DNA from 3 places in the Arthrobacter sp. NPDC055138 genome. Region 3 is predicted to be linked to each of the others. Evidence: predicted binding sites of a transcription regulator. Region 3 holds the regulator's gene; each other region holds the start of a gene.
What was found. The regulator LexA, encoded in region 3, represses DNA repair genes until DNA is damaged. The targets are predictions, from matches to a motif close to TCGAACANNTGTTCGA.
Positions count from the first base shown of each region.

Region 1: the regulator LexA is predicted to act here: its motif matches at 1,635-1,650, upstream of ACWF5H_RS12260 (LexA family protein).
Region 2: the regulator LexA is predicted to act here: its motif matches at 1,910-1,925, upstream of ACWF5H_RS16870 (DUF222 domain-containing protein).

Region 1 is NZ_JBSGTH010000004.1:354,638-357,913, reverse strand. It holds gene ACWF5H_RS12265 (Y-family DNA polymerase) at 1-1,207, opposite strand, end outside; gene ACWF5H_RS12260 (LexA family protein) at 1,200-1,610, opposite strand; gene ACWF5H_RS12255 (ATP-dependent Clp protease ATP-binding subunit) at 1,807-3,276, shown strand, end outside.
Region 2 is NZ_JBSGTH010000007.1:106,470-109,745, reverse strand. It holds gene ACWF5H_RS16870 (DUF222 domain-containing protein) at 37-1,896, opposite strand; gene ACWF5H_RS16865 (flagellar hook protein FlgE) at 2,109-3,275, opposite strand.
Region 3 is NZ_JBSGTH010000006.1:33,540-36,815, forward strand. It holds gene ACWF5H_RS15090 (histidinol-phosphate transaminase) at 1-313, opposite strand, end outside; gene ACWF5H_RS15095 (LysM peptidoglycan-binding domain-containing protein) at 386-739, opposite strand; gene lexA (transcriptional repressor LexA) at 1,040-1,789, shown strand; gene ACWF5H_RS15105 (ATP-dependent DNA helicase) at 1,868-3,276, opposite strand, start outside.

The DNA.
Region 1 (3,276 bases), on a different contig from region 3:
GGCCAAGCCCGATGGCGGCTTCGCCGAACTTGGACCGGACGGCACCGAGCAAGTCGCCGATGTTCCGCTGGTCCAGGTCGCTGACGAACGGGTCGAAGGCATCCTGTCCGGCCGCCGGTTCCAGCCCGGACAGCAGTACGCCTGCCCGGACATAGTGCGCGCCGGGAATGAGGCAGCCGCGCATCGCGGCCACCGCGGCCTTGGTCAGCTGAATCGGATCCTGCGTGGGTGCCGGGAGGTGGACGCTGGCTGCGGGAAACGATGCCTCTCCCCCGGCGAACCTGCTGGTACCGGCCGTCACCGTCAGCACCGAGGCGCGCAGCCCCTCGGCAGCCATCCGGGCCGCACCGCGCTGGGCGTAGACAGCCATCACCTGGTCCATCTCCTCCAGCGTGGTCACCGGCGTGGAGAAGCTGCGCGAGAACATGATCTGCTGCTTGTCGGCCCGTTCCTCGGTATGCGGAATGCAGGCCGTGCCATTCAGTTCCAGCACCGTCCGCTGCAGCACCACGGAGAACTTCTTGCGGATCAGTTGTGGATCCGCGGCCTTCAAATCGGCGATCGACTCGATCCCGATGGCATTCAGCCGTTTCCCGGTCCGCCCGCCCACACCCCAGAGCCCGGTCACGGGAACGCGCGACTGGATCCATTCGATGTCCGGTCCCGGCATCGACCCGAGCGAGCAGACACCCGCCATCTGTGGATTCCGTTTGGCAATGTGGTTGGCGAACTTGGCCAGCGTCTTGGTCCCGGCCACGCCGACGGAGACCGGAACCCCCACCTGCCTGACCACGGCGGCACGGATCCGGGCCGCTGTCTCCCGCAACTGCGCCTCATCCCCGGGCAAGCCCAGGAACGACTCATCGATCGAGTAGACCTCCTGCCAAGCCCCGAACCGGCCCAGCACTTCCATCACCCGGGCGCTGAGGTCTCCGTAGAGCTCGTAATTGCTGGATTTCGCCACCAACCCCCAGGCCTTGGCGCGGGGCGCCACCTGGAACCACGGAGTGCCGGTCTTCAGCCCCAGCTGTTTGGCTTCCTCGGAGCGCGCCACCACGCAGCCGTCGTTGTTGGACAGCACGACGACGGGGCGTCCCTCGAGCGACGGGTCGAACACCCGCTCGCAGGAGACGTAGAAGTTGTTGACGTCCACCAGCGCGATCCGTTCACGGAGCTGCTGTGATTCGGCGGGTCCGTGGCTAGACATGGTGCAGGCAGCGCGTGGCCACGCCCCAAATGCTCAAGTCGCCAAGTTCGCCCACCTCGGTGGGGACACCGCCGTCGTCGGTCTGAAGGCGCACACCGTCGGCGCCCAAGTGCAGGCGCCGCACCACCAGCTCCCCGTCCAGCACCGCGATGACCACCGATCCGTCGCGTGGCTCCAGCGATCGGTCCACGATCAGCTCATCGCCGTCACAGATCCCGGCCGCTGCCATCGAGTTACCGGCCACCCGCATCACGAAGGTACTAGTCCGGTCCCGGATCAGATGCCGGTTCAGGTCGATGCCGCCGTGGAAATAATCCCGTGCCGGGGAGGGAAAACCACGCGCGTCCTCGGGTGTCCCGTCCCCCAGCTCAGGGCCGGCCGACGCGCCGGAGGGCCGCTCCAGACCGAACATGACAAGCCCCCATCTTCGAACAAACCTTCGAAGACAAGGTTAGCACCGGGCAACGTGGTCAGGCTGCCGTTTCGATGATCGTCGAGAGTGAGTCACCTTGACTCAAGTTTACGAATCGTTTGGAATATTCTTGAGTACGAAGCGTTAACATGAGTCGAAGGCACTCAACTCCACAGGAGGATCATCAATGCCACTGTTCTTCGGACCCGCATCCGGCAACGGATCATTCGACGATTTCCTGGTCCGCTACCTGCAGGGCCAGCGCGCGGCGCAGTCCCGCCGCACGGTCGATCTCACCCGGCTGCTCAGCCGCCGTACTCACGAGGTGCTGGCGCAGGCGGCCGCATTTGCCGCTGGACTCGGCCACACGGAAGTGGATGCGCTGCATATTCTGCGCGTCATGGCCGAACAGGAACCGGCTGCCGGCCAGATCAAGCTCACCGGCACCGGTCCGCAGGACATTGTCAGCGCCGCCGAGCAGCGCCTGCCGGAAAAGGCCGATCCCATCAGCGAGGCGGCGTCCCTGACGCCCTCGGCCCAGCGCGCCCTGCTGGATGCGCACCAGGTGGCCCGCGCCTTTGGCTCCACCTACATTGACCCGGAGCACCTCTTCGCCGCGTTCGTCCTCAACCAGGAAACCGCTGCCGGCCAGATCTTGGCCGACGCCGGGGTCACCCCGCAGGCGCTGCAGCAGGCCAATGCCGCGGAAGCGGCCCAGGCGCAGACCCAGGCGGCCCAAAGCCACCCGGGCGGCGCCGCCACCGGGCAGGCGCCAAGCCCCAACTCCGCCACGCCCATGCTGGACCAGTTCGGCCTTGACCTGACCGCCCGGGCCCGCGAGAACCACCTGGACCCGGTGATCGGCCGCGCCGACGAGATCGCGCAGACCATCGAGATCCTGGCCCGCCGCACCAAGAACAACCCGGTGCTGATCGGCGAGGCCGGGGTCGGCAAGACCGCCATCGTGGAAGGACTGGCCCAGGCGATCGTGGACGGCGACGTCCCGGAGCAACTGCGCGGCAAGCGCGTGGTGTCGCTGGACCTGCCCGGCATGCTGGCCGGCACCAAATACCGCGGCGACTTCGAGGAACGCCTGACCAAGACCATGGACGAGATCAGCGCAGCCAGCGGCGAGCTGATCGTCTTCATCGACGAACTGCACACCGTGGTCGGCGCCGGCGGTGGCGGCGAGGGCGGAATGGATGCCGGCAACATCCTCAAGCCCCGGCTGGCCCGCGGCGAGCTGCACCTGGTCGGCGCCACCACACTGGGCGAATACCGCACGGTGGAAAAGGATCCGGCCTTGGAGCGCCGGTTCCAGCCGGTGACGGTGGGCGAACCCTCGATCGAGGATGCCGTGAAGATCCTGGCCGGGCTGAAGGACCGCTACGAGGAGCACCACCAGGTGATCTACACCGACGGAGCCATCCGGGCCGCCGTCGAGATGTCCTCGCGGTACATCACCGACCGTTTCCTGCCGGACAAGGCGATCGACCTGATCGACCAGGCCGGCGCCCGGCTGAGCCTGCGCCGCGGCCCCCGCGTGGATGTGGCGGCGCTGCGCGGACAGCTTGCGGAGCTGGAGTCGGCCAAGAACGCCGCCGTCGCCGAGGAACGCTACGAGGATGCGTCCACGCTGCGCGATGACATCGAGCAG
Region 2 (3,276 bases), on a different contig from region 3:
CCCGCGGTTAGCTAAGTGGGCTGGTTGTCAGATGTGTCACCCCGCGCTGACAGGCGGGATCAGCGTCTGCCGCGACTTCCGGAGGGGCTGGGGCGGGATGTGGGTCTGCCAGTACGTGTTTCGCAGCGGGTGGCGTCCGGGGTCGATGTAGTCGGGCGGGATGAACCACGGGATCCCTTTGAGCACGTTGATTTCCCAATTGCCTTGCTCGATCAGGTCGTGGTGGAGGCTGCAGAGGCAGACTCCGTTGTTGACGTCGGTGCGGCCGCCGGCCCACCAGGGCACGATGTGGTGGGCTTCGGTCCAGAGTGCGGGCATGGTGCATCCCGGGAAGGCGCAGCCTTTGTCCCGGATGAGCAGTGCGCGGCGGATCGCGCGGTTGAAGAACCGTTGCGACCGGCCCAAATCCATGACCTCCCCCTTTGAGCCGAGGATGGCGGGGATGATCTCTGCATCGCAGGCCATTCGGCGCGCGGTTTTGGCCGAGATCGGGCCGTTGAACACGGCGCTTCCGCCGCCAGAGAGCAATCCGGCCAGCTGTTCGTAGCCGGCGGTGACCATGACTTGGGTGCGGTGTCCGCCGGACTCCGGGAGTTGGCCGGTGTTCAGGGCGATCCGACAGGCACCGACCAGACCGGCCAGAAGCTTCTGTGCTCTGGTGAAGCTTTCCATTGCCTCGACGACCGCTGGATCGACGTCGCCGTGGCTGTGTTCCGCAGACGCACGATCCTCCTCGTCGGCCAGCCCGGTGTTGCCCTTCGCGGTGCCCGCTGGGATTTCGCCTGAGCAACCGCCCTCAACGCTGGGCGCGTCGAACTCAGTGGTTCCGGCGGTGCTGGCGACGTGGTCGTGGGTACCGGCCCCGCCTTTATCCGTCGCTCCAGCGGCGCCGGCGTAGTTGCCGCCCGTTCCGGACGGCGCACGTTCGCTCCTGCTGTTGGCCTCAGCCTGTTCCACGGCGGTTTCGATGGCGTCGGATCGGATGCGTGGGTTCGCGGCGCTGTTCATCACAGTGGCGAGGGCTTCGTACTGGTCGTCGGTGGTGTTGATGACGAACTGGTGCAAGCCGCGCCGGCGTCCGCGGTAGAACATGCCTTGGCGGGACCGCAGCTCGTCTTCCGAGGGCTCGGCACCGTCCTGATCGACCGCTGTTTCCCAGGTCTTCGCGACCATCGCCAGCGTGTCGGCGTCGCTCTCGGCAGCCTGCCGGACCAGCGACGCTTCCATCACCTCCAGCGTCGTGGGATCGGCGGCGGGGCGGGCCCGTCCGATTGAATCGGTGACCAGGGCCGCGGCGTTTGCGCTGATTTCGCCGGCGGCCATCGCCTCAGCCAGCATCGGCAGCGCCGGGGCGCCGGGTTCACCGTCGAACCGCACCTGCGCGGTCACCACGGCTCCGACCCGCAGCCGTCGCCGCGCTTCGACGATGCCGATCCCCAGCCGGGAGCGCAGATATTCGGCGTTGTTCCGGAACTCGGTCTTACGCCGGCTCTGTTGCTGTTTCGGACCCGCGCCGCCCGACCCCGCTGGCTCAAGGCTTTGGGCGTTGTCGAGAGCGCCGCCGGCGCTGTTTCCGGGGCCGGCGATGGAGGCAGCCGGGTCCGCCCACCCCGCGGCACCGGAGGCATCAGGCGCGTCCGCACAGGCGCCGGGCCTGGCCGCGGTTTCCCCGTTCGAAGCGATGTCCGCACGCTCCACCGCCTGGGCTCCTACGGCCTGCAGGAACTCCACAACCTTTGAAACGTCCTCGACCGCCGCTACCGTGTTGGCCAGTTCCCGCGCGCTCAGCGAACCGGATCCGGCGGTGAAGCATGCGGCGACATCCTGCAGCACCGCGCGCACCCCGGAGAGAGCTTCCTCCATCTCCCCGGTCCGGTCCAACGGTGCAAGCGCCATACCACAATTTTATTCGCACACACATTCGAACCACTATCGAAACAGCCCAATGTGTAGGGATAGTGGGGGCCGAAAGGGGAATCGGCAGGCGGAGGATTACAACGCGCTGGCAAGAAAAAGCGGCCGCCTGCGAACGGTGCAGACGGCCGCTGCAGCTGCCCGCGAACGGTCGGGCAGCTGCACTTCGGTGGTGGCTTGTGGCCTCCGAAAACTTAGCGCTTCAGGTTCGTCAGTTCCTGCAGCACTTCGTCGGAGGTGGTGATGATACGCGCGTTGGCCTGGAAGCCACGCTGCGCAACGATCAGGTTGGTGAACTCTTGGGAGAGGTCCACGTTGGACATTTCCAGCGAGCCGCCGGACAGAGTGCCGAGGCCACCGCTGCCAGCAGTGCCCAACTCAACTTGGCCGGAGTTCGCCGTGACGCGGTACGACGACGAGCCCGCCTTTTCGAGGCCGCCAGGGTTGGTGAAGTTAGCGAGGGCGACCTGGGCAACGATGGCCTGGGCACCGTTGCTGAAAGATCCCACCAGAGTGCCATCCGGCGACATGGTGAAGGACTCCAGCGAACCGGCTGCGTGGCCGTTCTGGCTGTCGAAGGCCACCGTGCTCAGCCCGGCGTAACCGGTGATGGCAGCCAGATTTACGGGGATGCCGCCAGCCAACGATGTATCGGAAGCCGCCGTGGGCTTGCCGTCCGCTCCGAACGTCAAGGTCGCGGTGGCAGTCCCGTCTGTCACGGTCCAGGACGAACCGGGTTCCTTGGTGAACTTCAGCTGCAAAGTGCCCTTTGTGCCGTCTTCGGAAAAGACCTCGACGTCGCGAAACATCTCAGTTCCGTCGGCAGCATCGGAGGGCAAGTTGCCAGCCATCACGGCTGAGGTTGTCTCTTTGGCGGGAGAGATGGCATCCGGGGACAGATCAATGGCGGTGACGGGACCGCCCGTTGTGATAACTCCGCCGGTAGCCATCCAGCCCTGCAAGATCGCACCATCCGGCGAAACGAGATTGCCGTTCGAGTCCAGTTCAAATGCGCCGGCGCGGGTGTAGAACTGTTCGCCGCCCTTGCTGGTGACGAAGAAGCCGTCGCCGGAGATCATCATGTCGGTGGCTTTGCCGGTGGCCTGCGAGGAGCCCTGGGTGAAGTTGGTGGAGATGCCGGCAACCTGCACGCCGAGGCCCACCTGGGCCGGGTTGGTGCCGCCGGCCTGGGCCTGCGGGCCGCCTGCGCCCTGGGTCATCTGGGACAGGGTGTCCTGGAACTGGACCGAGGAAGCCTTGAAGCCGGTGGTGTTGACGTTGGCGATGTTGTTGCCGGTGACATCCAGCATGGTCTGGTGCGAGCGGAGACCGGAGATTCCGGAGTAGAGCGAGCGGAGCATG
Region 3 (3,276 bases):
GAAGGATTTGCTGCAGCACTTCATTCGAACCGTTGGCCGCCCAGATGTTCTCTGCCGTGAGGCCGTGTCCCAGATAGAGGGACAGCGCCGTCCGAAGCTCGGTAAACTCGCGGTCCGGATACCTGTTCAAACCGGCCGCTGCGGCGCTGACGGCCGAGACGATGGCTTGATGCACCGTCTCCGGCAAGCCGTGGGTGTTTTCGTTGACATTCAGCAGGATGGGCACGTCCAATTGGGGGGCACCATATGGCTCCAGGCCCCGGAGATTACCCCGCAACGGCAGACGGTTCAGGCGTTCTAACTGCTCACTCACCGATCCAGCTTAAGCTTCGGCCCGCCCGGGGCAGGAATCGGGCGGGCCGAAGCGGCTCATATTACGGTTGCCTCAATGCGCTGACGGCACCAGCAACTGCTGGCCGGAATGGACGATGTCCCCGTCCAGGCCGTTCAATTGCGCGATCTCGAAGATGACATCATGCGGGTTGCGGTCGGGGGCGGACAGCACCGCCACATCCCAGAGCGTCTGGCCGCTGCCGACAGTGACGGTAACGGCCGGCCCCGGCCCCAACCCTCCGGCAGCGGCCATTGCCGGTGCGGTGAAGAAGCCGACCAGGGTGAGCGCGACGGCCGCGGCAAGCATGAGCGGCAGGCCAATCAGCAGCAAACGGCCCCGGCGGGTAAGCCGGAGGGGGGCGTTGGCGCGGAAGTCTGCGGACTGCGGTGCGAGCTGGGCGGACATGGTGCCACCTTTCCGATTTCGATCTATTTCGACTGGTTTCGATCATCGAACCACCGCATTCGAACGCATCTTCGAATGCGTCTTCTACAGTTTTAGCACTGGTGATCGACTATTGTCGAGACTCAGTCGAACAAATGTTTGAAATTCCTCACCGCCTCGCCTAGCGTTGATGGCATGAGCGGCTGTGAATTGCAGTGCATCAGCCGCCACTGACAAAACAGTCGAGACAGCAATCCGAGTGCCGGTTCCGCATCAGCCAGACCCGGCACCTGGACCATCATGGGAAGACCGGGGCCGGATATGTCCGAAGAGACCACCACCACTGCCGGAGCGCGGCGACGAGGCCGCCCTGTCAAGGTCGGACGCAGCCTGACGCCGCGGCAAAAGAAGATCCTGGAAACCATCCAGCGCTCCGTTATTGCCCACGGGTACCCGCCGTCGATGCGCGAGATCGGCGACCTCGTCGGCTTGGCAAGCCTGTCCAGCGTCACCCATCAACTGGCCCAACTGGAGAAGATGGGCTACATCCGGCGGGACCCGAAGCGTCCCCGGGCCATGGAGATCCTCACTCCGCTGACGCTTGAACAGGGCGGCGTGGAAATCGTGGGCGTGGACGAGCCGCAGCAGCTGCGCAGCTCCAGTGGCGTCGCGGTGGCCGAACTCACCACGTCATCCGATACGGCCATGGTGCCGCTGGTGGGACGGATCGCCGCCGGCGGACCGATCCTGGCAGACCAGGCGGTCGAGGACGTCATGCCGCTGCCCCGGCAGCTGGTGGGGCACGGCGAGTTGTTCATGCTGAAGGTTTCCGGCGATTCGATGATCGATGCTGCCATTTGCGATGGCGACTGGGTGGTGGTTCGGCAGCAGCACACCGCAGAGAACGGCGACATTGTTGCGGCGCTGCTCGACGAAGAGGCAACGGTAAAAACCTTCCGGCAGCGAGACGGGCACACCTGGTTGCTGCCGCAGAACACGCGCTATGAACCGATTCTGGGCGACCACGCAACCATCATGGGCAAGGTTGTCTCCGTGATGCGGGCGCTCTGACTGCTCCGCCACCGCTCCTTCAGCCGATGCAGCCTGCCCATTCGGCGGCGGACCCGGATGGTTCTGGCGGCCGCCGGTTCAGGCGGCGGCGGCCGCCAGCCGCTCCAGGACCTGGCGGGCGATGGCGCCATCCTTCGTGCTCCAAAACGGCGGCAGGGCACTGCGGAGGAAATTTCCGTAGCGGGCGGTGGCCAGACGGGAATCCAACACGGCCACAACCCCCTTGTCATTGGATGCGCGAATCAAGCGGCCAGCGCCCTGGGCCAGCCGCACTGCTGCGTGGGTGGCCGAGACCGTCATGAAACCATTGCCGCCGGCCTGAGCTACCGACCGGGTCCGGGCAGTGGTCAGCGGGTCGTCCGGCCGCGGGAACGGAATTCGGTCGATGACCACCAACCGGCATGCCTCGCCCGGAACATCGACTCCCTGCCACAGAGTCATCGTGCCGAACAGGCAGGTGTCCGGTTCATCGGCGAATTGGCGGACCAGCGCCCCCATTGATGATTCGCCCTGGCACAGGATGGTCAGTTCGGTGCGCTGACGCATTTCGGCGGCAGCTTCTTCTGCCGCGCGACGCGAGGAGAACAATCCGAGGGCCCCGCCGCGTGAGGCGCGCAGCAGCTCCTCGAGTTCGTCGAGCTGCTCGCTGCTGGTGCCACGGCCCGGCTTGGGCAGATGCGATGCCACATACAGCACACCCTGGCGGGGGTAATCGAAGGGACTGCCCACGTCGGCGCTTGAGTACGCTGGGGCACCGGCCCCCAACAATCCGAGCGAACCGGCAACGGCGTCGAAGGTGCCCCCCACCGACAGCGTGGCGGAGGTCAGCACCACCGTATGTTCGTCGAAGAGCCCTTCACGCAGCCTGGAGGCAACAGACAACGGGGCGACGTTGAGCGTAGCCGGCTGGTCGTCGTTGGCGATATAGTCGCCGGTCTCGCCGAAGGTGCTGGGACGGGTCGCCCAAATGACCTCGCGGGAATCTGCCGCCGAAAGCAGCCGTTCGGCCATCTCCAGCACCGAGGAAAGACGGGATCGGGCCATCTGCCTCCCGCCGTCTGCCGCCGCGGACCCCTCGGGCTTGGAATCGGATAGCGCTGCGCGGGCCGCCTCCCGCAGCTGCGCGAGGACCAACTCCTGCTCCTCGCGCAGGCCGGAGGCCAACAATCCGCTCGGCAACGGCTCCAGTACGTCCTCCAGGGCGCCGGCAGCCGAGTTCAGCGGCTCCACGCTGATCCCGGTGTGCTTGCGCGCGGTCGAAGCCGCAGTGCGGACCATGGCAGCCGACAGCTGCCCCGCCACGGCGCTGGTGACGCGGTCCTGCAATTCGTGGGCTTCGTCAATCACCACCACGTCGTAGTCCGGAAGCACGGCCACGCCCTCAAAGGCGTTGATGGCGAGCATGGCGTGGTTGGTGATCACGATGTCCGCCTCGGCAGCATGTCCGCGCGCCAGTTCGCTGAAGCACTCGGCGGCGAGGGGACATT